4 regions of the Paenibacillus sp. FSL K6-1122 genome follow, and region 3 is predicted to be linked to each of the others. Evidence: riboswitches for the same ligand, from Rfam matches in the RefSeq annotation. Region 3 holds a riboswitch; each other region holds the start of a gene.

Region 1 (7,360 bases), 3.0 Mb from region 3:
ACGAATCACATTTACTGTAATAAAATGTATTATTTTCATCGTTTTCAAAGGTTTCTTTCACAGCATTTCCAGCTTTGTGCTGAATATACTTACAGCTAATTTAGAAAAAAGGGTGCCCTGAACAACTTGGAATTCAAGATTGTTCAGGGCACCCCTATATAACATGTTGAAAGTAAATTTTAGCGAATAGCTTGCTCGAACTCCGTGCGGATGGTTTGAAGCAGCTCTGGCTGGCTCAGTACGTCATAGGCTGTTGTTGCAAGTGCCTTGGCTCCCAGAATCATGCCATCCAGCGCACGCTCCTGAAGTGCAAGGTCACGGAAGGCTATGGAGTGCAGTGTATGCACCTCGTCTACAACACGAATGTAGGGATGAATTGCAGGACATTTCAGGGAAACGTTACCGATGTCCATAGAGCCGTGATCATTACCACTCACAATCTCTTCTTGCGGGATCCCAAGTTCCATCAGATTTTGACTAAACGCAGCTGAGAATGCTTCATTGGTAACCATCTCGTCATAGGACGTTTCATAGTTGGATGTCACCAGCTTGCATCCTGTCTGGAGAGCAGAACCTTCAGCGATCTGAATCACACGTTCTGTGAGGATATTCAGTTCTTTACGAGTTGCTGCCCGTACATAAAATTGCGCAGAAGCATAGTCAGGAATGATATTGGCTGCCTGACCTCCGTTGTTGATCACACCATGAATCCGAACGGTGCTTTTCACTTGTTGCCGGAATGCATTGATTCCGTTGAACGTTTGAATGACGGCATCAAGAGCATTAATGCCTTCGTGCGGACTTGCAGCAGCATGTGAAGATCGGCCATGGAATTCAAATTGCACAGCATCAATAGCCAGCGAGCTGCCTGACTTTTCGTAGGCATAATATGGATGCGCCATGAGAGCGACGTCACAGTCATCGAACAAACCTGCTTCAGCCATCGGAACTTTGGCACCACGTGTCTCTTCAGCGGGGGTACCAAACACTTTAATGGTTCCACCTACTTCATCCAGAATAGATTTTAGCCCAACAGCGGCCCCAAGACTCATCATACAGATCAGATGGTGACCACAAGCGTGACCGATCTCCGGCAAGGCGTCATATTCGCACAATAAAGCAATGGTAGGGCCGGGTTTGGCGGCTGAATAGGTTCCGATAAAGGCTGTCTCCAGACTTAGGATTGGAGCCTCTACAGTGAAACCGTGGAAGAGCAGTTCTTCTTTCAAACGGGCAGAAGCGAGATACTCTTCATTTCCCAGTTCGGGGTTGGCACCGATATATGATGAAATGGCTTTAAAACGGGAAGCATATTGATCAATAACCGTCAGAATTTGTGATTTGTTAGCTGTCATTAGTAAACTCCTTATGCAAAAATGAAAATAATTCATTGATTATATCATGTTTGCTTTATTTTTTCAGAAACAAGTCAAGATTTGTAATGTCAAAATGCATTGCATAATCATGCATTGTACTTTATAATGACTCAGTCATCAACATGAGAAGCATACAAAGTATTGTAAGGGGAGAGAAAAAGGTTGAAATTAATAAGTCGTTACACCATGATGCTGTTGACCTTTGTTATTCTGCTGACGACTGCCGTTCCTGTGGCACTTGCAAGTGGAACTACAGATAATTCAAGCAGTAAAAAGCTGGTGCTCGGTACAAGTGCCGATTTTGCACCATATGAATTCCATAAAGTGATTAATGGCAAAGATGAAATCGTTGGCTTCGATATTGAGATCGCCAAAGAGATTGCCAAAGATCTTGGCGCTGAGCTTGTGATTGAGGATATGGGCTTCGACGGTCTCCTGCCTTCATTGCAGAGCGGGCGTGTTGATCTGGTGATTTCAGGTATGACGCCGACGGATGAGCGGAAGAAAAGTATCGATTTTTCCGACACCTATTATAAATCAAAACAAGTGATTATGGTTCGAAATGTGGATAAAGACAAATATCCAACTATGGCAGAACTTGAAAATGCGAAGATTGGCGTTCAGAAAGGCTCCATTCAGGAAACGATCGGACAGAGTATTCCAGGGGCGAAGCTTACTGCGCTGGATAAAATCTCGGATATCGTGCTTCAACTGCAAACAAAACGCATTGATGCGGCAATCGTTGAAGATACCGTTGCTGCAGGTTATCTGGACGATATCATTGGACTTGCTGCTGCTGTTCCGGACGAAGAGCAAGCAGAAGCGGCAATCGGGATTCGTAAAGGTAATACCGAGCTGCTAGCTGCAGTAAATGGAACACTGGAGCGACTGAAAAGCGAAGATAAAATCAATCAGATGGTGACGGACGCCAGCCTCTTGATGGCGGATAAAGCGAACAAATCACAAAATATTTTCCAAGTATTCTGGGAGTACAAAAGTTTCTATGCTACAGGTGTAGGATACACACTTCTGTTGTCTGCACTTGGGGTTATCTTCGGGGTAATTATTGGATTGATCATCTGTTTGTTCCGTTTGCATGATGCTGCAATCTTGCGCTGGATCGGTACGGCATACGTTGAAGTGATCCGTGGCACACCGATGCTGGTACAATTGATGATTATTTACTATGGTTTTTCTCTGAGCTTTGGCATTAACTTCACTGCACTTCAGGCAGGTATCATTACACTTTCAATCAATAGTGGTGCCTATCTGGCGGAGATTTTCCGTGCAGGTATCCAAGGTGTGGATCGTGGTCAGTTGGAGGCAGCGCGTTCATTAGGTATGGGAAGAGGCGCCGCGATGCGTTATATCATATTGCCACAAGCCTTCAAAGCTGTATTACCAGCGATCGGTAATGAATTCATAACTATCATCAAAGAATCCTCCATTATCTCCGTTATCGGTATGGTGGATATTATGTATCAGGCAAGTGTAGTCAAGAACATTACGTACCAAGGCTTGAGTCCATTTTTGATTGCAGCAGCCATCTACTTTGTAATGACGTTCATTTTGTCCAAGCTGCTGGGACGACTGGAAAGGAAGTTGAGTGCAAGTGATAGACGTTAGACAATTACACAAATCTTATGGAAATAACGATGTGCTTAAGGGCATAAACGTGACGATTGGCAAAGGTGAGGTTGTCGTGGTTATCGGTCCTTCCGGTTCAGGTAAAAGTACGTTCTTGCGTTGTTTGAACCTGCTGGAACAGCCTACCTCAGGAGAGATTGATTTTGAAGGCGTGTCAATCACGGACCCCAAGCATAACATTAACGCAACTCGTGAGAAAATGGGCATGGTGTTCCAGCACTTCAACCTGTTCCCACACAAAACGGTAGAGCAAAACATTACGATTGCTCCGATTAAAGTAAAGAAACAATCCACTCAGGAAGCGGAGAAAATTGCCGCTGATCTGCTTAACACCGTAGGCTTGTACGATAAAAAAGATGCATTCCCGAATCAGCTGTCTGGTGGACAGAAGCAGCGGATCGCCATTGCTAGAGCATTGGCCATGCAGCCGCATGTGATGCTGTTTGACGAGCCTACGTCGGCACTGGACCCTGAGATGGTCGGCGAAGTGCTGGATGTCATGAAACGTCTTGCAGAAGGCGGGATGACGATGGTCATCGTAACGCATGAGATGGGTTTTGCACGTGAAGTGGGAGACCGAATCCTGTTCATGGATGGCGGGGTTATTGTGGAAGAGGGAACACCTGATGAGGTGTTTGGAGCTCCAAAAAATTCACGTACACGTGATTTTCTTGCGAAAGTACTCTAAATGTTAAATGGTTGATCAAATAGCGTTACTGACTTCGAGTCGGTAACGCTATTTTTTATGGATAATAATGACGTATGGATTCGGAAAAGTAACTATTCTGTTACCAAATGTAAAGGAATCGGGTCAACCAAATTTTCTGAATTAACCAGTATTCTTACAAATGCTTACATGCTAAAAACCATCTGGTAAGAATTACTACAAGTTCAGGTTACAAAATTGTGATATATTGAACTCTGCCGAAACTTCCGGATAGGGAGTGCGGGGGATGTAACGATGCAGATTGTGCAGGGGGAAGATCAACAGCACACTGCTTGGGGTGAATTGGGTACATAACATTTCAAATGTAACGAAGAACCTATAGGGTGGCTCCTCATCCGAATCCGACAACTAACTTCGCAGGCACAATGAGGGAGGAAGACCATGATTAACAAGAAACGTATAGCCAAAACAGCAGTAGCATTAATGACAACAGCAATGCTCATTCAAGCCGTTCCGGCTCACGCCGATTCAGTTCATGTGGCCAAAGAAGGGGATACCTTCTACACCTTATCAAAACAATATGGAGTAGCACTCAACACGTTGGTTAAAGCAAACAACGATATTTCGGCTTACAATATTTATGGTGGTTTGAAAATTACGATTCCCGGTAAGGCAAACAATGTTGCAGCCGCTGCGGCAACGGAGAGCAAGACCCCAGCCAAAACGGTTACCACAGCAAGTTTGGACGTTAACGCAGATAACAAAGTGGTTCAAGCCTGGGGTAAGACATTCGATTACAGCAAAGCTGTGAACGTAAAAGCAACGGCATACTCTGCAGATCCGTCTGAAAATGGAGGATGGGGTGCAGTCGATTATTTCGGAAATGACCTTGAACTGGGCACAATTGCAGTTGATCCAAGTGTAATTCCACTCGGAACCAAAGTACTGGTAACTGGTCACAGCCATCCAGGATTGCCAAAACAAGCTTTTGTAGCCACAGCACGTGATGTGGGCGGTGCAATCAAAGGTCACCGGATTGATATCTTCATCCCGGGTAGCAAACAGTCCGTAAGCACATTTGGATTTCAGGATATCGAGCTGTACATTCTGAAGTAGAGAGAAAATAACATTTAAAATGAATTCAAACAGGGTGTCTGCCAGTCGCTAATTCGCGATTGAACAGCACCCTTTTAATATTCTCATTATTTGTTATCACGGTCATCCTAATCTTTGGCCTTTGGCAATCCCAGCATTTCGTCCAAGGTGACCAGTTCATATCCCCGATTACGTAGTTCCTCAATAATTTCAGGCAAAGCCTTAATCGTGCCGTTCAGGTTTGACCCTACACCGCCTCCAGCATGTTGCAGAACGATGGAGCCAGGTTTCACGGCAGACAGGATGTTATCTTTCACCTGTTCCTTTGAAAGGCCTTTCCAGTCCAGGGAGTCTACGTTCCAGTTCACAATGCTATAGTGTTGTTTGGCAGCCCATCTCAGCTGTTCTTCATTAATGTCTCCATAAGGTGGCCGAATCATCTTGGGCGTATAACCCGCCAAACGTTGAATAATATCCCCGGTATGTAAAATTTGTTTGCGAAAGGCATTCATCGACAGCTTACTGAATTCAGGATGATTGTAGCTGTGATTACCAACCATATGCCCTTCCTTAACAATGCGTTTCACCAGATCCGGATGTTTCTCAGCACGACTACCCACGATGAAGAATGTAGCTCTGACATTGTACTTCTTCAATACATCCAGTACTTGTGGAGTAAACCGTGGATCAGGTACATCATCAAAAGTCAGTGCAACCTTCTTGGTTGAAGGACCATTGGTTTTAAACGTATCGGCATATTTTTGACGTAATTGTCCCAATGTCAGTTGTTCTTCTTCCGCAGAATCCGAACCTGATACGGATTCACTTGGCGGGCTTGAAACGTCCCGCGATGAAACTGGAGCATGATATCCTCCGAGAAAAATAACGATAACCATTAGCATAATGAGGCGTACGCGCATAATAACGGCCTCCTTTTCCAAAATGACGTTCTCCTTGGTATGCCCGGGGTCTCCATAAAATATGCGCAGTGTGAGAAGTTTCATTGCCGATTTAGCTCATGACAGCCATAATTCCTCCATATATAACATATAGAAAAGGATAGGTGGATGGGTATGAGTACATATGATTTGAAATCCATACGTTTACAGGTGATTGAAGCAGGAGAAGATAAGGTTTTTCTCGTTACCGGAGGAAAGGCGCATATTGGCGCCGTAGCCACGTTCTACGTGGATCATGAGCGCGTAAGCGGGACGACAGTACATATTCCTGGGCATAAAGAACAAGAGCTGTGTGAGCGGCTTGCCCGAAAGGCTGCCTTGCAGCTGAAAGTAACCGTTACGGTGATCATGGGTATCCATTTTGATTCCATCACGCGGATGCAGATCGACGAAATCGTGCAGACTGCAGAGAGGTTGATGGAGGATCATCTGAACAAAGATAAACGATCTTCCTGACATAAGAACCATTCAATGTTTTGATTTTATTTGCTAAAATTGAAACGAGTTGTAGATTGTTACGTATGTATGTTTATATACGATGTAATATCGACTAGGAGGAATAACATAATGTCCATTTTCAAACGTTTGCGTGATTTAACTATGTCTAACATCAACGCCATTATTGACAAGGCGGAAGATCCAATCAAGATGACGGACCAATATATCCGTGACATGCAAGAGGATCTGGAAGATGCGGAGAAAGCAGTAGCTCAACAGATCGCCATTGAGAAGAAATTCAAGCAGTTATTCGAAGAGCAGGAAGCTCTTGTGAAGAAACGTGAAGAGCAGGCGCATACGGCGGCACGTGCTCAGAATCTGGATTTGGCTCGACGTGCCCTGGAAGAGAAAAAGGTTGCTGAAGAGAAGATGGCTGAGTACAAAACCAGCTATGACCAAAACAAGGCTTCTGCGGATAACCTGCGTGGCAAGCTCGACGAGATGCGTAAGCAACTGACTCAAATGAAGAACAAACGCGAAACTCTGGTAGCCCGTTACAATGCAGCAAAAGCCCAAACGGAAATCAACAAAGCGTTGAATGGGTTTGGCTCTGATACTGCAAGTGCTGGTATGAAGCGTATGGAAGAGAAAATGATGCAGATGGAAGCACAGGCCGAAGCAAGTAACGAAATGTCATCCAAAGGAAAATCTTTGGATGATGAGTTCGAGAAGTTGGGTAAAGATCAGGCTGTTGAAGACGAACTCGCAGCATTGATGAAACAGTACGATAATAAGAACTAATACCTTGGTTGTCAGCAGGGTTAACCAGCGGAGGAGAAGAGTATTTCTCCTTCGCTTTTAAATGCGGTTCATGTTGATATGTGGGGGCTGTGTAAATGGATTTGAACATTTTGGCGATGCTGGTCTGGACCGGATCTGGTTCGGTTTTGCTGTTTGTCTTGATGTATGTTGATTCACTGTTCACGAAATATAAGGATTTTGCTGAAGTTAAGGCCGGCAATATGGCCGTTACGACACGTATGGTTATGAAATTATTTGCACAAGGATATGTACTTGCTACGTCCATTTCTACGGCCGGTCACCTGGGAGAAGCACTGCTGGTCTCCGTTGTATCCTTTATCATTTTGTTGATTCTGGAGAGTGTTGTACACTTTATG
Region 2 (7,360 bases), 1.6 Mb from region 3:
AGTATTTCGGATATAACCGCCGGATGCATTCCGGACAGATGTCATGCGTGAATTCGGCGTGGGTATGCTTCTCCAGATAACTCTCAACGGAGTTCCAGTGTTCCTCTTCGTCCTTGATTTGTTTGCAGACAGCGCAAATAGGCAGCAGTCCGCGCAATGTGCGCACTTCAGACAATGCTTTCTTCAATTGGTGTTCTGTCTTTCTTTGTTCGGTAATATCCATGTGTGCAATTAAAGCGAGATCGGTATCCAGAATTGAATTTGAATAAGATAGAGGGGTGAGTTCTACACGAAACCACCTCTTTTCGTTGTATACAGTATACACGCAGATGTCATATGTATGATTTCGATTAAAGGGTATTCCGCGTTCTTTCAAATTCTGTGCGACAAGTGCCATGTTAGCGTTCTTGCCTCGTTTTGCCCAGGCTTCCGTCAGGTGCAGGTAGTGTCTATGACTACTGTGTATATCCGGGTTTGGTGAGCATTGACCAAGTCCCTGTTGCCAGGCACGGTTACAACTTTGGATAATCCAATTGTCATCAACAATGATGAGCTGGTGACGTATGGACTGGAACGACAGCCTCTCCAGATCGGATGTAACATGTCTCATGGATGAGACCCTCCTTTGGCAGAAATCTTATCTCAGTTCATCTGGAATATCCAAAATATCAGCGACCAGGTGTCTGAATCGGGTTGCTTTGCGTGTGCCGTGAATAAGATTGGATAAACGATAGGGTGGGATGCCATGCTGTTCACAAAAGGTCTTCTGGTCCACTTGAAGTTCGGTTAGCCGTCGTTTGATGGCCCATCCGAACGGAGTAACTGGTTTTTTCTTGTTCAAAAGGGTTCACCCCTGGTTAGAATGTAGTATTCAGCCGCTCTTTCTTCATGTAGAATATATAGAAATGCGAGCTGTATGTTTCATTATATACGTAAATTCGTCATCTAACAATTAAAAAAGACGGAAAAAAGTGTATTTTGTGATTATAAATGGCGTAAATACGTAAATAAAACAAATAAAATGACAAAAAACACGTCGGCAAGGAGGTTGCCGCGTGTTTTTTAGTTTGTTTGAATGAAGGGGAGCAGGTATGAGGAGGAAGAGGATTAGGCCCTGTAGGCATGAAGTCCAGCTCCGAGCATATGGAAACTGGGGAAAAACGATTTCATGGACATCGAGGTTGGCTGTGCCAGTCCATCCGCAGCCGAGGCGCTGACGGTCTTCCATTCATTCTCCAGATCTGTGGCCAGGCGGACCATCAGATCCTTGGTTGTATCGTTGTTCAGGGGAATGACTTTGGAGGCTTCGGTTATGCAGGCATTCATGGCTGAATGCAGGTAACCAAGGACCGCCTCCTCGACCGGGATGTCGAGGTGGTGGTTAATCCAGGCGTGAACAGTGGAGAGGCAGCCAACCGAATCATATTTGGCAAAGATCTGTTCGAGCTGGCTGAATTCAATCCAGGGGTGCAGAGCGCGTGCGAGTCTGATCAATCGTTTACCCATGGCGGCAGCTTGTTCTCTGAGATCTCCAGGGGTTCGCTGAACATGGACGAGCTTGTCGATCAGAGCTATCCGCCATGTATCCTTGTGATCTGTTGCGGTATAGATGCCTTTGATAGCCATACCTTCAAGACGAACGATGCTCGGATGCAACTGACAACGCATGAATGATTCGAGATCTTCAGCATTACGAATGGTACCCTCCCTGATATGGATATCCATGCCGAAGGAATGGGTGAACCCTCCAACCTGAATAGAGGAATCAAGCAGTTTGACATAATCGAGCAGCTTATTCCCACGGTTCACAATCATTCGCCTCCTGTGTTCGTTTAATGTAACTTAAAGTGACATTTATGTTCCTTTTTGTTTGCTTTGTGTTTAGAAATCCGAATTATATGATAGTTATCATCCCATGAATGTCCGCTTTTTGTCAATGGTATCCGTGAAATTTAATGGATTAAATCTGGGATTTAATATTTGTGTTATTTTATATAACTTATTGTGTTATTTATTTTGCGAAGTGCAGGGAGGACTATATATAAGGAAGGACTATATATAAATGAACCAACAAGATCGGCTCTTACCTAAAGAGAGGGGATCAAATCTAATCATATGCAGTTCATGGGTAATGATGACGAGATTATGCGATTTTTGATGAAAATGCCTAGCTGAAAAAGAAGTATTAAAAAATACTTTACTTTTAGTTCTGAACCCGGTATAATCAATTCTGTTGCCGATTATTTACGACATGCGGTCGTGGTGGAATGGCAGACACGCTATCTTGAGGGGGTAGTGGGCGTATGCCCGTGGAGGTTCGAGTCCTCTCGACCGCATCATATGAACGATTAAAAAGCAGCTTTCCATTAATGGGAAGCTGCTTTTTTTGTCTTTTTCGAACAGTATGACATCTGGGTTGAAAAAAGGCCATCCATTACCGGAGGAATGTTGCTCTACCTACCGGCTACGGGTGGCCTGTGTATTATTTTTGCAGCAAATTCTTGATATCTTCTTCAATCTTGTCCGGTGTTGTTTTGGGAGCATAACGTTTAATGACCTGTCCGTTCTGATTCACCAGGAATTTGGTGAAATTCCATTTGATTGCTTTGGAGCCGAGCAGGCCAGGAGCTTCTGTGCTAAGGTGTTGGAAAAGAGGGTGAGCGCTTGAACCGTTCACATCAATTTTCTCAAACATGGGGAAGCTCACGCCATAATTCATCTGACAGAACTCGGCAATATCGTCGGAAGATCCTTTTTCCTGTGCAAACTGGTTGCTTGGGAAACCAAGAACTTCAAATGGAGCATCTTGAAATTTGTCTTGCAATTCTTGCAGACCTTTGAATTGAGGGGTAAGGCCGCATGAGCTTGCCGTATTCACAATCAGGAGCACTTTGTCACGGTAGTCGGACATTTCAACTTCTTGACCGCGAAGGGTATTCACTTTGTAATCGTAGACTGTCATCTAAATCGCCTCCATTTATTTACTCTTATATCTTCTATTATATTGGTTGCAATTAAATATTGCAAAACTAATATGGTGTTAAAAGAATCAAAACAGGCAAGTTGTGCAGAATACGTGAATGAATTGCGAAGTGATTTACGCCAGAGTGAGAATTAGATAGCCTTGAAGAGATAGATAGAGTATAACTTTGTTGTAAGCGTTATTATGGATAGGAATTGGCAAAAATCTGCCGATTTGGTGATCTGGGCGGACTTTACACCGACATGGCACGGGTGTATGATTCATAACGTAATTTCAATTTAAACTAAATTGTACTTGAAAAACGAAACAAACGATAATATCGCTCGATCTTACCTTAAGATATACGAACGATATTTTAATCGCTGAGTTTCCATTCATTAATGAATGGGAAACGGGGGAACCAACGGAATGCGCTGTCCAGGACAGTGGGCATTCATGGGGTGAATTTTCCGGTGACAGCCGGAAATAGGGCGACTCTCGCGCCCGAATCCGTCAGCTAACCTCGTAAGCGTTAAAGGGAGAGGCAACAAGCCGTACGCTGGTTCATGGTGTTTTCGCCATGGGTTATTTAAGAAGCGTTCGGGAGGCCTTGGTCCCCCACGCTTCTTTTTTGTTGTCTTTTCACGCCAAGGGAGGAACGAATGATGGATACTGAGATGATCTTAGTGACTGCTCCAAATGAAGCAGGACGTAAATTTATCAAATTGCTGATGTACAAAAAAATGCCGTTTGCCGTTCTAACCAACAGTGCAGGGGAAGAGCGAAGACTCCGTAGAATCGGAGTAGAACATGTCATTCGCATGAATACGGCTGCAGCTCAAAAATGGTTTTTGCCGCAGGGCAGCGTAGGCAACGTGTTTATTTTCGAGAACAGCCTGAATCTGACCTGTCGTTATTTACAGATCTGCCGTTCATGGACATCGAAATCCCTGTGCGTCATTACGGAGCAGAGTCATCCTAAGGGCATCTATCGGGGCATGGGCGCAGACCGGATTGTATATTCGCTCAATGGGGAAGTTGGCTTTCTCCTCAATGGTTAATGCCATAGCTTGTGATTGCTCAGGTGTAAGGTGCCTGTTATAATTGAATGTATCGATAAACGGAAGTTTGAGGAGACTCATGCAGGATGGTGAGTCTTCTTTTTTATGCTTACAAGGAGGAATTGGCGTGCCGGATGTAGGTGGATTGAAATGGTTGTTTTTTGATGTTGGAGATACGCTGGTGGATGAATGGGAGCCGGTTGATGATATTATCGGACAGTTTGTCCGTGAAGCTTGTGCTTTGGGGTATCCGGTGACAATTGAGGCGGTACGCGAACTGTTCGCGAGTTGTTACCGAAAATATGAGCAATGGCCTATGAGAGTGGCGATTCGCACATTCGTTGAAGACGAGGGGCATCAGAAACAGATTCAGGACAAGCTGAAGTTTCAAAAAGATCTTGAACGTCCTTTTCCTTCAGCGGATTCCGTTCTTCAGCAGTTGTCACGGCATTATCGCATTGGCATTATTGCCAATCAGAGTCCTGGAACGGAAGAGAGACTGGAAAGCTATGGCTTGCGGAAGTATGTTGATGTTCTGGCATGTTCGGCTGAAGAAGGAGTGTCTAAGCCAGACCCTGAGTTATACGCTGTGGCCTTGAAGCAGGCCGGTTGTGAACCGGAGGAAGCCGTCATGATCGGCGATCGGATCGATAACGACATTATACCTGCTCGGAAGCTGGGCATGCGTACGATTCGAATTATGCAGGGTTACGGAAGATTCCAGCCAGAACTATCGGATGACAAACGTGCGGATTGGACCGTTGATTCATTGGATCAACTCTTGCCGTTATTGATACCAAATCAGGATTAGATGCAGATGGTTGTTTATTGGAGTTTGAGTTTTACTATAAAAGGAAACATGTTGCTGTATTGCAACAATAAAGGCTGATCAACTGGGTATAAAATACCGGAGTTGATCAGCCTTTTTAGTATTTAGCCAATTAAAATGAGATTAGAATAACCGAATCGTCTGAATGATCAGATATACATTCAGCACAACGATAATCGCGGCAATGACCCATGAGATGATTTTGAGCCACAATTTGTTGGCGAATGCACCCATGCTTTTTTTATCACTCGTGAACATCACCAGGGGAATTACAGCAAACGGCAATTGAAGCGACAGGACGACCTGGCTCAAAATGAGTAGTTCTTCTGTGCCATGTTCTCCTGCAATGGCTGTCACAATTACCGCGGGGATGATGGCGATCAGACGTGTGACCAGTCTGCGTAGCCAAGCCGGAATTCGAATGTTCAGGAAACCTTCCATAACGATCTGCCCAGCGAGTGTACCTGTAAGGGTAGAGTTCTGACCTGATGCTAACAGCGCCACACCGAACAGGATACTTGCGACCGTAGTACCCAATAGAGGTGTCAGCAGATGATAGGCATCAGCGATCTCAGCAACCTGCGTCATACCAGCACTGTGAAATACAGCGGCAGATACAATCAGGATGGCTGCATTGATGAACAGGGCCAGTGTCAGCGCAATCGTAGAATCCATGGTCGAGTACCGAATGGCTTCTTTTTTGCCCTGTGGTGTCTGTTCGATCTGACGGGTCTGCACAATGGAAGAATGCAGGTACAGATTATGCGGCATCACGGTTGCTCCGATAATACCAATGGCAATATAGAGCATAGCCGGGTTTTGCAGGATCTCAACATTTGGTACAAAACCATGGAGAACACCGCCCATATCCGGTTTTGCCAGAAACAGATCAATCCCGAAGCAGAGGGCAATTGTTGCCATCAGCACAATGACGAGAGTTTCCAAAGCGCGGAAGCCTTTGTTTTGCAGAACAAGAATCAGGAGTACATCAACTGCGGTGATGATAACGCCGTATAACATGGGGATGTTAAATAACAGTTTTAATGCGATGGCAGAACCAATGACTTCAGCCAGATCGGTAGCTGCAATGGCAAGCTCACACAGAATCCATAACATCATAACAACAGGCATGCTGAATCGTTCACGACAGGCTTGAGCCAGATCCCGTCCAGTGACGATACCGAGCTTGCCAGCCAGCGACTGAAGGACAACGGCCATCAGGTTCGATAACAGGATAACGGATAACAAGGTATACCCGAACTGCGAGCCGCCTGCGATATCTGTTGCCCAGTTCCCCGGGTCCATGTAACCTACGGCAACGAGGTATCCTGGGCCTACAAAGGCGAGGAATTTCTTCCACCATGCAGCATTCTGCGGAACTTTCATGGAACTATGTGCTTCTCCAAGGGAAGGGGCCATGCCCGCAGTAGATAATGATTCTCTTGAAGGAGCGTTGAACGGATTTTTTTTACTCATACGATAATCACCTGACTTTGAATTATTGATTTGGAGATATTGATGCGGTACAAACCGCTCATGATATATCTAAATTTTTATGTTTATTGTTACATTGTACTCCTTCAATTATTTTTGTCTAGTGCAACTTTTATGTATCAGCACAAAATTTCGGTTGTAGCTTGAATATGCCCCTTCGTATATTACCCAACCTTAGGGAAAATACAGCCATGGCATTGAAATGCATGAAAATAATAAAGTTGTAAAAGCTGATAAAGATACAAAATTGCGTTTCAAAATGAGCCAGAAGTTTAAATTGAAAGGAAGGCAGTAAAAAACTATATGGATAAGGGAGAGATTCTGAATGGAAGCTTTATATACAGCAGTAGCGACAGTTAAAGGTGGACGTACAGGTTCGGTGACTTCTTCGGATGGCGTGCTTAAGCATGATCTGAAAATGCCAAAAGAGCTTGGTGGCTCCGGTGGTGAAGGTACTAACCCTGAGCAACTTTTTGCCGCTGGATATGGAGCATGTTATGAAAGTGCCCTTGCCAATGTAGCACGCAAAGCAGGTGTGAAATTGGAGGATGTGGTCGTTACAAGTAACGTATCCATTGGTAAAGACCCTGCGGATGACGGTTTTCAGCTGTCTGTTCGTCTGGACGTTAGCATGCCTGGTGTAGATCACAGTCAAGCAGAAGAACTGGCCCGCAAGGCGCATGATTTCTGTCCATATTCCAAAGCAACACGCGGCAACATTGATGTTGTATTAAACGTAGTTTAAGATTTGACTCCTGGTAAGTAAAGGGAACATATAGAGCAGGTTATCCCAGATACCTGATGTTCGACTACAAAGCCCTGCTGGCAATCGGCAGGGTTTTGTGTTGATTATCATATAAGGACATGATGCAGGAGATTAGATGCCAGATCGCGTACTATTTTACATAATTGCACTCTCACTTCATGCTACACATTCCATAAAGGGGGAACGAAGATGAGTATTGAAGAGATGATCGAGCGGCGATTTGTGTGTACAAAATGCAGGGGCACGGA
Region 3 (7,360 bases):
TTCACGTTTTGGACATTTTGTCGCCAGGCCATATTCAGTTTCCTGCATTGCTTAAGAAACTGTCCCTTCACCTGTCCATATAGTATGCCGCGACCGTTCCTCGCTCATTCCTGAATGTATGGGTTACGTTATAGGGAGAATTGGTGTTTAAAGAAAACAAAAAAGCGATCCGCCTTGTGGGGCGAATCGCCTGTAAATCGATACTTACGTCTCCATATAGGAGCTATGCGTCTGGCTGCCCGGGTCATAAACCATGACTTCCACCGATTCCGTAAGTATATCCGCATAACTATAAGATACTCGCTTGAAGGTTTCTTGCTCCTCATCAAGCTTAACAATAAAAACAGAAGGGTACGTTTCTTCCAATACACCCGTACGCTCAATGGTCTTACGGCGGCCACCATTAGCCCGCAACATAATTTTCTGACCAATATGTGCATCGAGATTGCGTTTGATATCCAACAGCGTGTTTTTAGCCATTGTCGACGACCACCTCTTTTCTTGTCCATTATACCGGATTTTACAGTCATTGTCAAATCAAAACTAATTATTATATCAGCATCAAAAAGTTGTTGTCAATGAATTTTTTTGCAAACAAAAAAAGCCCCAAATTGGGACTTTAAATGGCCTACATCAGACTGCCGACGGGTTCACTTTTAGCGTAGATAAATCATTCAGCCCAGGCAGACCTACCCGGTAACTCCCCCGTGTCTCGACACCACCCACACCCTGGCTACCACTGATGGTATTGTGCAGAACATCACTCATGTTGACCGTATCGCGCACAGAAGTAAAGGAGGCCTTGGCTGCCACATAGACCGGATCAAGTGCATGAATGAGAATTCTGCCTGGGGAACTGGCAAAGTTCGCTCCAGCGCGCAGCAGTGCCTCAAAATGGGACTGACAGGCCCCTGCAACAATAGTGAGGGCGTCCAGATGGCGTTCATATTGTCTGGCCACCTGAATAGCCGACACAAAATTTTGCGAGTTCTTGTAGCTACCAAGACTATATAAGTCATAGGGCTGACGTGTCTTTAACACCCCATCATGACCCGTAATAACTACGATATCCGGACGTACTTTGGGTAATAAGCGGTATAAGGTATCTGCCATTGCCGATTCATGGACATACTGTCCCTCTGCGGGCACACGAAGTTGCTCATAGAGATCCATACTTTTTTTCAAATAGTTCGGATCTCCATCCAGATGAAGCACCTTTCCAGGCATTTCAAAATAAGCCGGTTCCTGCTGGGCAGACCAATCCTGTATCAGACCTTCACGATTCCGCTCAGCCTGTTCCATACGATTCTGCTGCAGACGGGACAGGGTCTGATGTGCTTTAATATGCGCCTGTCTGGTCTTGGCGCTTTGTGGTTCGTAGGGAACCTGTATCAAATCGTCCACCGGGGAATCGGCAATCAGCCGGAACTCAGTCCCTTTAATGACCGCAGCATCCAACTGGAGGCCTTCCACCCGAAAAGTCACATCGCCGCCGTATGACTTCCGAACGACCAAGTCTCCGATATTCATCAACGTAATCACCTCTACCCCATCGTATGGGCAGAGACCCGGTTTGGTTCATTCAAATTTTACAGCGCTGCACGTACCCCTGCTTCCCACATTACGGTGCTGAGTGTGGCATACTCTTGCAGACTCAACGTCTCTCCACGTCGGGACGGTTGGATACCTGCCTGCTCCAGCAGAATGTCTGCCTGTTCCCGGTTCTCCTTTGTGAAGAAACGTGCCTTCAAGTTGTTTGAGATTGTTTTTCTCCGCTGAGCAAAAGAAGCCTGTACCACTTCGAAGTAGTGTGCTTCATCCGGAATCTCCACTGGTGGCTGCTCACGCACCTTCAGCTTAATGACAGCTGATTCCACATTAGGTTGCGGAATGAAGACCGTAGGAGGCACAATACACACAAGTTCCGGCATACTGTAGTACTGAACTGCGATGCTCAGACTACCGTAGTCTTTTGATCCCGGTGCAGCAGCCATGCGTTCAGCCACTTCTTTTTGGATCATGACAACAATGCTGTCTACCGGCAGCTTCTCTTCCAGCAGTTTCATCATGATTGGAGTCGTTACATAATAAGGCAGGTTAGCCACAACACTGACTTTGTCCACGGATGCAAAATCCGTATTAAACAACTCAGCCAGATCAAGCTTCAACACATCCCCATGATGAACACGTACATTTGAATAAGGCTGCATCACTTCTCCCAGGATTGGGATTAAGCGCTGGTCAATCTCTACGGCTGTGACGGGACCGGCTACCCGAGCCAGTCGCTCCGTGAGGGCTCCAATACCAGGCCCGATCTCCAGTGCGCCCTTGGACTCGTCCAGATCGGCTGCATTAACGATTTTGTTCAGTATATTTTGATCGATCAGAAAGTTCTGACCCAGACTTTTCTTAAATGAGAATCCGTGTCTTTGAATAATCTCTTTCGTACGCTTGGGCGTTGCAATTTCAATCGTCTCTTCCATGTTCTTCATATGCTCACAATCCTTCACGTTCAATTTGCGCTAATGCTGTAGAGAATTCTTCCCGTGTAATCTGAAATACACTGAGACGTTTGTGGAACTGCTTTCCGTTACAATATCCGATGCCCAGCAGATTGCCCATCTCCATGCGACGTGCAGCAGCCTGCGGATGCACAATAAGTCCTGCCGCGATCAGGTCCTCCCAATCGATCAGGCTCGGAGCACCTTCGTATGAAGTATGTACGCGCGCCAGAGCATGACGGATCGCCTCTGGTGAGGCATTCTCCACCCCAATGTCCCCTTTGCGCGTTGCATCGGCTTCCGGAATGAAGGCATGTTTGCAGCCTGGCACCTTGTTCGCAATAATTTTTCGAATGCGTTCGCCAGCATGATCCGGATCTGTCAGTACAATGACTCCCCGTCTCTCCTGAGCAAGCGCAATCCGCTTCAGAATGCGTTGGTTGATTGCTGATCCACCTGTTTCTATGGTATCGGCTTCCACGGCCCGACGGATAGCTACCGTATCGTCACGGCCTTCCACCACAATGACTTCTTTTATCATGTTCCATTTCTTCCTTTCTAACGCAAAAAGAAGAGGAATATCCTCTTCTCTGCCAAACGGCGGGGGAGACTGAATTCAGACTCCTCCGCCGCATATTCCGCATGAATCATTCATGCAACTATTTTATAGCATTCCCATTTCAAAGTAAAACGATTTTAGTTCGCTTCCGGCTTCACCGGACCGATCACGTAGACCGTCTTGCCTTTCTTACGTCCAAAATTCAGGGCATGCTTCACACTGTCATAATACACATCAATTTTGTTGCCTTTAATGGCACCGCCTGTATCTTCCGCACGACGGAATCCCAGACCTTCGATATATACCCACCAGCCAATTGGAATGACTTTGGGATCAACCGCAATGGTGCGCCCTTCCGTTACACGAGTACCGGAAGCTGTTTTAGTTCCAATGCCAGGCTCTTCAGAAGAGTAGGCAGTCATGGATACATTTTTAAGTACTTTGGAGTATTTAAAAGAAGTCCCGGATACGGTAATCACTTTGCTGCCCGAGGCAGATGTTTTCTTCGAGTTCGTTGTTGTAGCCTTTTTGGTTGTTGAAGTTTGAGCCGATACGGTCTGAATCTCAGGTTCTTTCACGACCGGTTTTGCTTTGGTGCCGACAGCGATCACTTTATCTACACGATTATTCGCGACAGATTTGCGGACCATTTTTTTGGAGACCAATTCTCCATCCTGAAATACCTTTTCGATATGCTGCACAATTGTGCCTTCTTTGCCGTTCACAACGACACGGTTATCCCCTTTGTATAAGCTAGGGTCAGCCGTTTTAATGACTTTGTAAGCGATCGGTTGCTCTACTTCCACTGTACGCTTTGTTACGCGCACTACACGGATCTTCATCTCCGCTTTGATCGCAGTTCCAAGCGCCGGATACACTTTATCATTACTTTCAACTTGAATACCTGATTTTTGAATTGCATCTTCTACCGATGAATCGGTTGTATACAGAGTCTTGGTGTCTCCGTCTGCCGTAATGTTAACTGGAACGGCCCGCTCAATAACGATTCGGTCTCCATCTGTAATCGCCCCATTCATGGACATGGATACCTTATCGTGAGGGCTGACTGTGATCGACTGCTCCTCCAGCATTTCCTGAAGCATTCCTGTACGAGTCTCTACCACCTGAGCTTTGCCATCAATAACCAGCGAAATTTGTTTCCCGGCCTGACCGTAAACGACTAACAAGATCATGATTGTAAGCGCAATTGAGAAAATCGCGATCAATGCCATTTGACGCATGTTCTCATGCTTCCACCGCAACGCGAAAGACTTACTGGATGATCGTGACTCATGGGTCTCTTCTGGTTGGAATGTGCCCACTTCTCCGTCCTCCTTCATAGCCTCGCCGTCTAAAGTAATGCATGATGTCTTTGACGTGACTATACCAAATTTTCTACAGAACACAGATTGGACCAACATAATCCGATTCTGCACCATGAATCAATCTTCGCAACATGATGTCATCCTCCTGAATACCTACCGTATGATGACAATATTTCTTTTATTCAAAAACAAAAAAGCCAAAGAAAGAGTGTAAGAGGAACTCTTCCGTGGCTTCCGAATGATTTTGAATATCGGAAATTCATGCACGAGGTTGCCTCTCTTTTTCCGCTTGCGAGGTTAGCTGTCGGGTTCGGGCGAAAGAGAGCCGCCCTATCTTGGGTCACCCGCTCATGGCGGACGCCCTTGAATTCACCCCGAGACCCAAAGAAGAAATCAAATATGGCTTCGCAGTTCCCTTCGCTGCTTTTGGGTCAGCGAACGTTGCGCATCGGCCAAATACACCGATGTTTAAGCCCTATTGGTTCCCCCGCTCTCCGATAACGGAGACTCAGCGAGACTGATTCATGAAAGTAATGTTGTTTCATCGGAAAGTGTCCCTTTGTTCATCCCCCGAACATCTGTCCAATTTTCCGCACAACAATTCACTGAAAAGATGATATCCTGTTTTGATGCATGTTGTAAAGCGTTGATCAAGTACGTTTTTCTGAATATTTGGTTAAAATATTGTAATATTCTTGATTTATTTGGATCAAAGGGCAAATTACCTCCGCTTACCTGCCTTTTTCACCTCATTTGCTCGTTTTTTTAACGAATCCCAAATCGTTCCATGGCATTTTTGGTTGTTATTGCAGCAATTTCCTCCACCGAAATGCCTTTAATTTCCGCAGCTGCCTCTGCAACCAGACGTACATGCGCTGTCTCATTTCGCTTCCCACGATAAGGGTGCGGTGTCAAATATGGAGCATCTGTTTCAATGAAAAACCGATCCATAGGAACCTTCTCCAGCACCTCTTTGGGTTGCTTTGCATTTTTGAATGTGATCGGTCCTCCGAAGGAGAGATGGAAGCCCATATCGAGACAACTTTTTGCTGTTTCCCAGCTGCCCGAGAACGAGTGCATCACACCACCAACTTCGCCCGCCTTCTCTTCACGCAAAATTCTTATGATATCCTCATGTGCATCCCGATTATGGATGACAATTGGCATGTTCACTTCACGCGCCAAAGCAATTTGTTGTCGTAATACGCGATGCTGTATTTCTTTTGGTGAAGTATCCCAGTGATAATCCAATCCAATCTCACCGATTGCAACCACTTTTTCATGCTTGCATAAAGATGCAATCCACTCCAAATCGCCCTCCTGCATTGTGATCGCATCTACGGGATGCCACCCTACAGCTGCATATATAAAGTCATACGTTTCGGCAAGTTTCATTGTGGTTGGAATCGTCTCCCGGTTAAAGCCAATGTTGATCATGCGACCAACTCCTGCATCCACAGCACGCTGAATCATGTCCTCGCGGTCCTCGTCGAATTGTGGTGCATCCAGATGTGTATGTGTGTCGAACAGCATCATGTCTGTATCTCCCTTCATGTCGAAATAACGACTATCTTCTTTTTCAAAATCCAATTTGTAAAATTCAATAATTCAATGACTCATACATAAAACATTTTGGGTATCTGTGTATTACATCATTACGTTTGTTTCTTCACAAATACAATATATAGAAGATATACGGATATTCTGATCTATATATTGTTGATTGTGCTCATTCTGTCTACTTGCATTTACAAAATTATGTCGATCTACATATACTCCCCATTAAAGCAGATTACTGTATCATGGAAAATAGCTCTTTTAGAAAGTGTTTTGATATCGAAATTCTTCATCGGATTATACCCACACGATTACAAGAAATAGGGGCGTATATGTGACGGTAATTCGTGAATAATCGCATCCACCTTGTTTTGCGGGTAATACAAATGATGTTTCCCTCGGTGAAGCCCACTGATGGAACGGACAATGTCAGATACTTCTGACAACTCACGTAAATTGTCCTGTCGATCCAGAAGAAGAATCTGCTTATCTGTGGATTCATCCGGACGAAACACATCATACGGATTATCCGAAGGAAAATCAATTTCAAGATCATATTCGGGATCGAGGCCAGCCTGTACAAAAGCTTCCCGAATCTCTTCCATCATTGTCAAGTCGACCTGTTCAAGCTCTACATACTTATATAACTTGCGATCCATAAAACGTTCGCATAACTCACTCAGAACAGTATCGTCCTCCTTGCGCCACTGCGTAAATGCCGTCTGAATTAATGCTTCATCCAACTGCAAATATTCATCCACGGATAATTCTCCTTCAAATAATTGAGGGAGTGGATCAATCATGAAGCGGAATTGAAAACCATGTTGTAGGAGTGTTTTCGCTCGCTTGAATATTTGCCGCAATATAATTTCAGAACTACGAGTTACCGGATGGAAGTAAATCTGCCAATACATCTGATACCGAGACATTAGGTAATCCTCCACAGCATGCATGCCTGACTCCTTGACTACAATCCGCCCATGATAAGGACGCAGCATCCGAAGGATACGATCAAGGTCAATCGTGCCGTAATTTACACCTGTAAAATAGGCATCCCTGAGCAAATAATCCATTCGGTCTGCATCAAGCGGACTGGTCACCAAGTTCACCACAATCGGCTTTTCATACGTTTTTTGAATGACAGACGCTACTTTCTCAGGAAAATCAGGAGCATACCGTCTTAAGATCGCCCCTACTTCGGTATCACCTGTAATAATGCGACAAGTCCAATCTTCGTGATTCATGTCAAAAGCTTCCTCGATGGAGTGAGAGAATGGCCCATGCCCGAGATCATGAAGTAGAGCTGCACACAGAGCTACAATCTTTTCTTCCTTCGGCCAATCCGAATAATGACTTCTTTCAAATTGAGAGATGATCTTGCGTGTGATCTCATAAACACCTAGTGAATGTGAGAACCG
Region 4 (7,360 bases), 2.4 Mb from region 3:
ACCATAAGCAAACGCGGGTATAATATGGCTCATTTCTCTAAATTCGTGCGTCCAGGCTACCTGCGAGTCGATGCAACGAAAAATCCGGATACGAACACATTTGTCTCAGCCTATAAAGGTGATAACAAAGTCGTCGTCGTGGCAATTAACCGTGGAACTTCAGCCACAAGCCAAAAATTCGTTCTGCAAAATGGTAATGCCTCTACTGTGTCCTCATGGATTACGGACAGCAGTCGAAACCTGGCAAGCGGAACCTCGCTTAACGTATCCAATGGAGCCTTCACGGCACAGCTCCCGCCTCAGAGCGTAACAACGTTTGTTGCCAACGTTACTGGCGGAAATAGCGGCGGGAATACAGGCAGTGGCACGACGTATGAAGCCGAGACCGGAACGTCACTTACGGAAGCTGCCATTGAAACAATCTACCCCGGTTACACTGGCTCCGGGTATGTTAACTTCAATGCGATGACTGGTTCAGCCATTCAATGGAACGGCATTAATAACACGACAACAGGTACCAAAAACGTAAAGTTTCGTTATGCGCTGGAAAGCGGCACTCGGAACCTCGACATTTTTGTGAACGGAACCAAAGTCATCAGCAACGAGCCCTTTCCCGCTACGGGAAGCTGGTCCACTTGGGTTGAAAAAACAATACAGGTCCCCATGAACACGGGGACCAATACATTGAAAGTGGTTACCACCGGATCGGAAGGACCGAATATTGACAGCGTTAATGTTACCGCAGCACAATAAACGTTCCGTATGGCTGATGGAAGACATTTGCTGTACGTGCAGCTAAGCACTAACCTCTTGAATACTCATCACTAAAGTTAGTGTTATATCAAAAAATGCAAAAAAAGACTCCTTAAGCGTTAGCTTAAGGAGTCTTTTTATTAGATGCGGTCGAGAGGACTCGAACCTCCACGGGGGTTAGCCCACACGGACCTGAACCGTGCGCGTCTGCCAATTCCGCCACGACCGCATATTGTATCTTCGTCATCCATATCGGCGACAAGAAATAATATATCATGCGTAATCTATCATGTCAACACTGAAAATAATAACAATAAAGCCCGAATCAGACGTCCATGTCGATTCGGGCCTTACCTTTAACTGTTGCTAATAGTTTGGTTCATTAATACGGAAGCATACTACAAATTACAGCTTGGAAGGCCAGTTGCCATACCATGCATAACCGCCTCTTCTTTCTTTATCAATATCACTTAATTTGTATTTAACTACCCCGTCACGACCAATAAAGATTGGTTTATCCGTTCCGATCTCATAGAAGCGTGCCCAAATTGGTGCAGCTTTGGAATCAGCGATAATTTTACTATCTCCATTAGCTCTTTCATACTTGTAACCCGTAATTTTCACTTTGTTAAACCAAGCCTCCGCTCCTTTAATGGATGCGGTAATTTTAGCGTTAGCAGGTCTGGTTTTCAGAAATTTAACAATCGTTACACTCTCTCCAGCTGTCAGCGATGGCACTTCGTAGATTCTTGCGCTCGCTGGTTTAAGAGAGCTGGAATCATGTTGTTGTCCCCATGCTGTCAGCTTACCACCTGAAACGACCTGTGTATTCAGAATCGCCTCCACACCTTTGGCAACTGAATTTTTACTGCGGTTAGCAAGTGTACTGTCGATAAATGAGAAATCACCTTTGCGTGCCGCTACTTCATCCAGCATGATCATTACATTAATCATGGCATCATCATTGTAAGTGATGTGCTTGTGGTATCCGGAGCTTTGGTAAACTTGTGGCCACCCGCCGTTTGAATACTGCATGTTGATCAAAAAGTTAATTCCTTTGATTGCAGCTGTGGAGTAACGCGGATCATTCGTCTTTTTAAATTCCTTCGCCAATCTTCTAATTTCTGAGTATGTAGCCTTGTTGTCTATCGTGGACTTTGCCCACTCTCCACTTGTCTGTTTATAATCTTTTCTCCAACCTCCATCCGGTAGCTGGTTCTTCAAAATATCAGAAATACTCGCTGTAGTACCCGACGCATCTGCAGCAGATACCGTCCCTACAGGGAGAACTGCCATTCCAACTACTGAGAACACCATCGTACATGCCAGGACAAAAGTAATTATTTTCTTCGCTTTCAAATGTAACACTCTCCTATGTTCGTTTTTATAAATCTTCCACTTCTACTTTACGTATGATATACGCCCCAAACCTCCTTTATTTGTATTTATCGCATAATAAAATCAATTTTCATCCAATATGTGGATTGTATAATCAGATAATATGCAAAAAATCGATTTTTGTCAATATATGCAACTTAATGAATATAATCTCTCTAATTCTACATAACGGGATAGTTCTTTTAACTCATGACAAACCTATTTATTTATCCAAATTCGTCTTAAACGAACCAATAATGACGTTTTTGTCATGAATGATACCCAAACTTGATCCCTTCTTTCATATAAAAACCTTAATTCCGCTAACATTGAGGTATTACGAAGGGTTTTAAATGGGTTTGACAATTACGCATTTATGCAATATAGTTTCAAATAGTTACAAAAACTTAATTATTCATTGCCGAGTTTCATGTTTGAAAACGGGGGAACCAATTTGGGTGAATTATTCTTATACATAGGAAATATAGGGAACCTTCTACCGAACCCTTAGCTAACTCCGTAGGCATCGAAGGGAGAACATTGATTTTGAAAAAACTGATTATCTCCATTTTTGGAGCAGCTGTATTATTTACATCCGGGGCAACAAGCACAGAGGCAAGCAGTATCAACTCCGTAGTGAACAACATGACAGGTATTCCTTACAAATGGGGTGGCACTACTGTAGCCGGCTTCGACTGTTCTGGTTTTATGAGATATCTTTTCAACAAATACAGCATTGAATTACCACGTACTTCGCAGCAGCAAGCCAAAGCAGGTACTCCCGTATCCAAGAGCAATGTTCGAACAGGTGATCTGGTGTTCTTTAATACAACAGGCAAAGGCATTTCACATACAGGTGTATATATCGGCGGCGGACAATTCGCTCATGCCTCCAGCAGTAAAGGTGTAAGCATCACGAAGTTATCGAATCCATACTTCAATGATCGTTATGTAACAGCACGTCGGGTAACTGGACAGTTTATGTATGATAAAATGTTAGGTAAAATGTGATTCACATACAAAAAGGCATCGGTTATTAACCGGATGCCTTTTTTGCACTTAAAAATGTATGTTGCATTGCTTACTAATGCAGCGCCTTCTGCACTCGCATCGCACCCTGAGACAGGGCATGTCCTCCACCAACAGCTCCAGCCACGGCTACGGTCTCCATAATCTCCTGATCTGTTGCGCCCTTAGCACGGGCTTCTTCTACATGGTAGAAGGTACATACCTCATTGTTGGCGAATAATCCAATGCCAAGCGCAATTAGCTGTTTTGTCTTCGCATCAATCACACCAGGTTGGAAACATTCTCCGGTAAACTCATGATACGACTTCACCACACCTGGCAGCACATCGCTTAATGCTCCAATCTGATCCTTGTAGGCATGAACTTTATCATTCATCAATGTCATGGCTTGTAGCACACCCTCTCGGCTATAGTTACAGATCTTCCTCACTGTACCTATCTTCTCTCCCGAGTGAGCCAATTATGCCAAGAAATCATGGTAATTCCAAACATTTAAAGCTCATGGCCCTGCCATAATTATCAGCTGTTACTCACTAAGTGGACTCTGGCGCGGCTCGCTGAACAGCTGATAGCTGTAACCTCGGTCCAGCTTAACGACACGTCGATTCTGACGACGGATAAGTACCTGCTCGCCATCCCAGGCAACCACAATCCCTTTCACGTCGTTCGATTCCAGCTCGTCCCGTACGACTCTAACTTTCTCACCTGACAGACGCAGGGCGTCCAATTCTGTATCACTAATCATCTTCATGGCTCCTATATTTCAAATTTATTTACAAAAAGAGACCTAAATGAAAAGTCATTTAGGTCTCACGTGACTGTATTGGACTGTCATGTCATTCGAAATTATGTCCCGACTGAAAGTTACCGCTGCGCGTGCTCTTTGCTGTCGTTCTTCTCGAACCAAAAATCAAGCACTTTGGCGGACATCACACGTTCTTCAAGGTACTCCACTTGATGCGGTGTAAATTGTTCTTTCCAAGAGAAGGACAACTCTTCGCACAAGCCTACAATCGTCAGTAATTCTGACCAGGCAACATAGCGTTTGTACCAGAAAAATTGAGGATGTTCAATCATATAGGGATAAAGGTCATCGAATTCCGTATGTTTACAATCCAGGGCACGTTCAAAATGAACTTTCGATTCCGCCAGCTTATCATTAAAAAATTGTTCTGTTGCCGGTTGGTTCCCCATGGTGTTGCCTCCTCTCCCTAACATAACCCCATTATAAATGAAATCGGCGGTCATGCAAAGGCATAGTTCAAAAAATAGGCCCTATTCCTTTAAAATGTCACATTTCGTTATCGTCAAATTGTACTGTTCCATCGTTCAGGGAACGAATGCGTACCAAGGCTTCCACCGGAATACCCTGTTCACGAATCGTGCGTGCCCCTGCCTGGAAACTTTTCTCGACCACAACGCCGAATCCGACGAGTTCCGCGCCAGAACGCTCGATAATTTTGATGACGCCACGAGCGGCATCTCCATTGGCAATGATATCATCAATGAACAAAATGCGGTCATTCTCATGAATGAACTCGCGGGATACCATAATGTCAGTTACAATTCCTTTGGTAAAGGACGGTACACGTTCACAGTAAGCATCAGGATCAGCCAGAAGTGTTTTTTTGCGACGGGCGAATACAAGGGGCACCCCCAGTTCATAGGCTACGGCAAACGCAACCGGAATCCCTGAGGATTCTACCGTGATTACCCGAGTTACTCCACTTTCACGAAAACGGGCAGCGAACTCACGTCCCATCTCCATCGTTAATGCAGGATCAATCTGGTGGTTCAACAGACCATCCAGCTTTAATACTTGATCCGAGATAACCACACCTTCTTGTAAAATTCGTTGTTTCAATAATTCCATGATTTGACCTCCCAAGCCTATCCTATGAGGTAAAAGTATCATATATCTATCTATAAGTTCAAGCGAAATTGCCTTGACGCTGTCCTTGGGACGCATTTCAAACCAAAGCTCATTATCGATTGTCATGACTTTCGTGGGTCAAGCATACCTTGTACCATGGTACCCGCATGTCCAAACTATACAGGGGCCTGAGAGGGGAAACACATGAAACAGGCATTTCGGGTGCTGCAGATCGCATTTACATACATTGGAACGGTTGTTGGAGCCGGCTTCGCTACAGGGCAGGAAATTTTGCAGTTTTTTACCCAGTATGGCAAATGGGCCACCATCACCATAGGCTTATCCACCATGCTCTTTGTCTGGTTAGGTACCAAAATGATGCTGATCGCTCACGATACCGGGTCCCGCTCTTATGAGGATCTGAACAAACATTTATTCGGCCATAAGGCGGGCAAATGGATCACCTGGGTGACCCTTCTCATTCTCATTGGCGTGAACAGTGTCATGCTTGCCGGAGCAGGCTCCGTTTTTGTCGAGCATCTGGGTTTGCATTATCAGACAGGTCTGATCGTCACACTTGTAGGGACATATCTGCTTCTCGGTCGGGGCATTCAAGCCATCCTACAAATGAATAGCATCGTTGTGCCCATGATGCTCCTGTTATCTCTGCTCATGATCACCAGTACGATCCATCATCCAGGTGCTTCCCGATTCATCACACTGACGACAGACTCAAACCCTATTCAAGTGTGGCTGTCTCCACTATTGTATACTTCATTCAATCTGGTGTTGGCTCAAGCTGTTCTTGTGCCTGTAGGTAACCAGATTCGTAGTCGGAATGTGCTGAAGTGGGGTGGAGTATTGGGTGGAATTGGCGTTGGTTTCATGCTGATGGCAGCTCATTTTGCCATGTCAGCTCAGATGCCCGGCATCATCCAATTCGAAATCCCGATGGGCAGCATTGCCTTTCAACTTGGATGGGCAGTGCAATCTGTATATGTATCCCTTATTTTCATGGAAATATTCACTACCTTTGTAGCCGATATCTATGGAATGACCTTGCAACTGAGACAACATATACGTGTCCATCCCCGTTTCATTACATTAACCATTATGCTATTGTGTTACTCACTCAGCCAGTTTGGATTCAGTTCCCTGCTGTCCATCCTTTACCCCATCTTTGGAACTATGGCATTAATCTGGGCTGCCAAATTGGTACTGAACCGCTGGGGCACCTTTCGTAAACGCAACAATATATAAATCTCACGGTCCATGTATTTCATGAATATGAGCATCCGTTTGCCTTCTAACCACAATTCACCGCGGGTACTCTTTCCTTAAACATGATAAAAAGCCGCTGTTTATCACAGCGGCTCGCACTTTTTGCACTACGTTTTAGGCTTGGCTAGGAAACTGTAGATACATCTTTTTCAACTCATTGACTGATCTACCGAGCGAGTAATGTGTCTTGGCTTTTTCACACGCTGAACGGGCAAGTTCATAACGATAAGCGGGGTCCAGCATCACCTTTTCAAGCGCTTCAGCTAATGCAGAAGGATCTTCTGCCGGTACAAGCAACCCATTACTACCGTTCTCGATCTGTTCCGGTATACCACCTACATCCGTACCCACAAGGGCAAGACAACTCAGCGCCGCTTCAGCAAAGACGGAACCAAATGCTTCTGCCCGTGAAGGAAGTACAAAAATATCAAAGAATGGCATGAATTCCTCAGGGTGCAGTGTGTAACCATAGAAGATGGTCTCATTATAGATCCCCAATCGCTGCGCCAATTCTTCCAGGTCAGGACGAATCGGTCCATCTCCAATAATATGTAACACATAATCATGACCTCGGCCCTTCAGTTCCGCACAAGCTTTGAAAAGAATATCCAACCCTTTTGCCGGAACAAGTCGACATACCGTGACCAGCTGTGGTATCGCATTATCATGAGGGATCGGCTTAAAGCGCTTCTCATCAAATCCATTGGGAATCACACCGATGACATCAGGTTCCTTCACGTAGGGAGCGAGATAACGACGGAACGAATCCGACACCGTCAAGAGGCGCTCTGCCTGGTGTTCCAGCTCACCATATATCGCAAGCAGGAATCGATGCTCCGGTCCATCCGTTTCAATGCGTCCATTAAGGATTAATTCTCGTTCATAACTGGAGTGAATCGTCTGAATGAGGGGTGTATCCGGGAAAACTGTTTTCATCGCAAGTCCTGCAATTGGGTGGTGGGCATGGATCAGATCATAGGGCTTCTGAATTCGCAGTTTGGTCCACCAAAGATAATCACGATATGTTTGAATATATTTTTGGACAAC

The links. Region 3 has a riboswitch for cyclic di-AMP ahead of NSQ20_RS00150 (ubiquitin-like domain-containing protein). Riboswitches for the same ligand answer to the same signal wherever they lie in the genome.
Region 1: linked by a shared signal. The riboswitch ahead of NSQ20_RS18740 (3D domain-containing protein) and the one ahead of NSQ20_RS00150 (ubiquitin-like domain-containing protein) in region 3 are both predicted to bind cyclic di-AMP.
Region 2: linked by a shared signal. The riboswitch ahead of NSQ20_RS07330 (hypothetical protein) and the one ahead of NSQ20_RS00150 (ubiquitin-like domain-containing protein) in region 3 are both predicted to bind cyclic di-AMP.
Region 4: linked by a shared signal. The riboswitch ahead of NSQ20_RS10720 (C40 family peptidase) and the one ahead of NSQ20_RS00150 (ubiquitin-like domain-containing protein) in region 3 are both predicted to bind cyclic di-AMP.

Annotation. Positions count from the first base shown of each region.
Region 1 covers NZ_CP150272.1:4,153,047-4,160,406, reverse strand. Annotated here, with positions in the region: gene NSQ20_RS18755 (M20 family metallopeptidase) at 180-1,355, opposite strand; gene NSQ20_RS18750 (ABC transporter substrate-binding protein/permease) at 1,539-3,002, shown strand; gene NSQ20_RS18745 (amino acid ABC transporter ATP-binding protein) at 2,989-3,711, shown strand; cyclic di-AMP (ydaO/yuaA leader) riboswitch at 3,936-4,129, shown strand; gene NSQ20_RS18740 (3D domain-containing protein) at 4,132-4,806, shown strand; gene NSQ20_RS18735 (polysaccharide deacetylase family protein) at 4,914-5,705, opposite strand; gene NSQ20_RS18730 (hypothetical protein) at 5,859-6,200, shown strand; gene NSQ20_RS18725 (PspA/IM30 family protein) at 6,312-6,983, shown strand; gene NSQ20_RS18720 (DUF350 domain-containing protein) at 7,079-7,360, shown strand, end outside.
Region 2 covers NZ_CP150272.1:1,670,396-1,677,755, forward strand. Annotated here, with positions in the region: gene NSQ20_RS07305 (hypothetical protein) at 1-610, opposite strand, end outside; gene NSQ20_RS07310 (hypothetical protein) at 638-841, opposite strand; gene NSQ20_RS07315 (urease accessory UreF family protein) at 1,108-1,809, opposite strand; tRNA gene NSQ20_RS07320 (tRNA-Leu) at 2,254-2,336, shown strand; gene NSQ20_RS07325 (glutathione peroxidase) at 2,483-2,962, opposite strand; cyclic di-AMP (ydaO/yuaA leader) riboswitch at 3,334-3,509, shown strand; gene NSQ20_RS07330 (hypothetical protein) at 3,625-4,023, shown strand; gene NSQ20_RS07335 (HAD family hydrolase) at 4,151-4,834, shown strand; gene NSQ20_RS07340 (Nramp family divalent metal transporter) at 4,976-6,271, opposite strand; gene NSQ20_RS07345 (organic hydroperoxide resistance protein) at 6,672-7,091, shown strand; gene NSQ20_RS07350 (zinc ribbon domain-containing protein) at 7,302-7,360, shown strand, end outside.
Region 3 covers NZ_CP150272.1:30,497-37,856, reverse strand. Annotated here, with positions in the region: gene NSQ20_RS00170 (Veg family protein) at 205-480, opposite strand; gene yabG (sporulation peptidase YabG) at 634-1,530, opposite strand; gene rsmA (16S rRNA (adenine(1518)-N(6)/adenine(1519)-N(6))-dimethyltransferase RsmA) at 1,590-2,492, opposite strand; gene rnmV (ribonuclease M5) at 2,497-3,042, opposite strand; gene NSQ20_RS00150 (ubiquitin-like domain-containing protein) at 3,198-4,382, opposite strand; cyclic di-AMP (ydaO/yuaA leader) riboswitch at 4,656-4,909, opposite strand; gene NSQ20_RS00145 (TatD family hydrolase) at 5,151-5,921, opposite strand; gene NSQ20_RS00140 (HD domain-containing protein) at 6,254-7,360, opposite strand, start outside.
Region 4 covers NZ_CP150272.1:2,383,017-2,390,376, reverse strand. Annotated here, with positions in the region: gene NSQ20_RS10735 (carbohydrate-binding protein) at 1-753, shown strand, start outside; tRNA gene NSQ20_RS10730 (tRNA-Leu) at 899-982, opposite strand; gene pelA (pectate lyase) at 1,159-2,121, opposite strand; cyclic di-AMP (ydaO/yuaA leader) riboswitch at 2,540-2,671, shown strand; gene NSQ20_RS10720 (C40 family peptidase) at 2,677-3,141, shown strand; gene NSQ20_RS10715 (carboxymuconolactone decarboxylase family protein) at 3,215-3,544, opposite strand; gene NSQ20_RS10710 (hypothetical protein) at 3,686-3,904, opposite strand; gene NSQ20_RS10705 (hypothetical protein) at 4,024-4,353, opposite strand; gene NSQ20_RS10700 (xanthine phosphoribosyltransferase) at 4,451-5,032, opposite strand; gene NSQ20_RS10695 (membrane protein) at 5,237-6,292, shown strand; gene NSQ20_RS10690 (glycosyltransferase family 4 protein) at 6,428-7,360, opposite strand, start outside.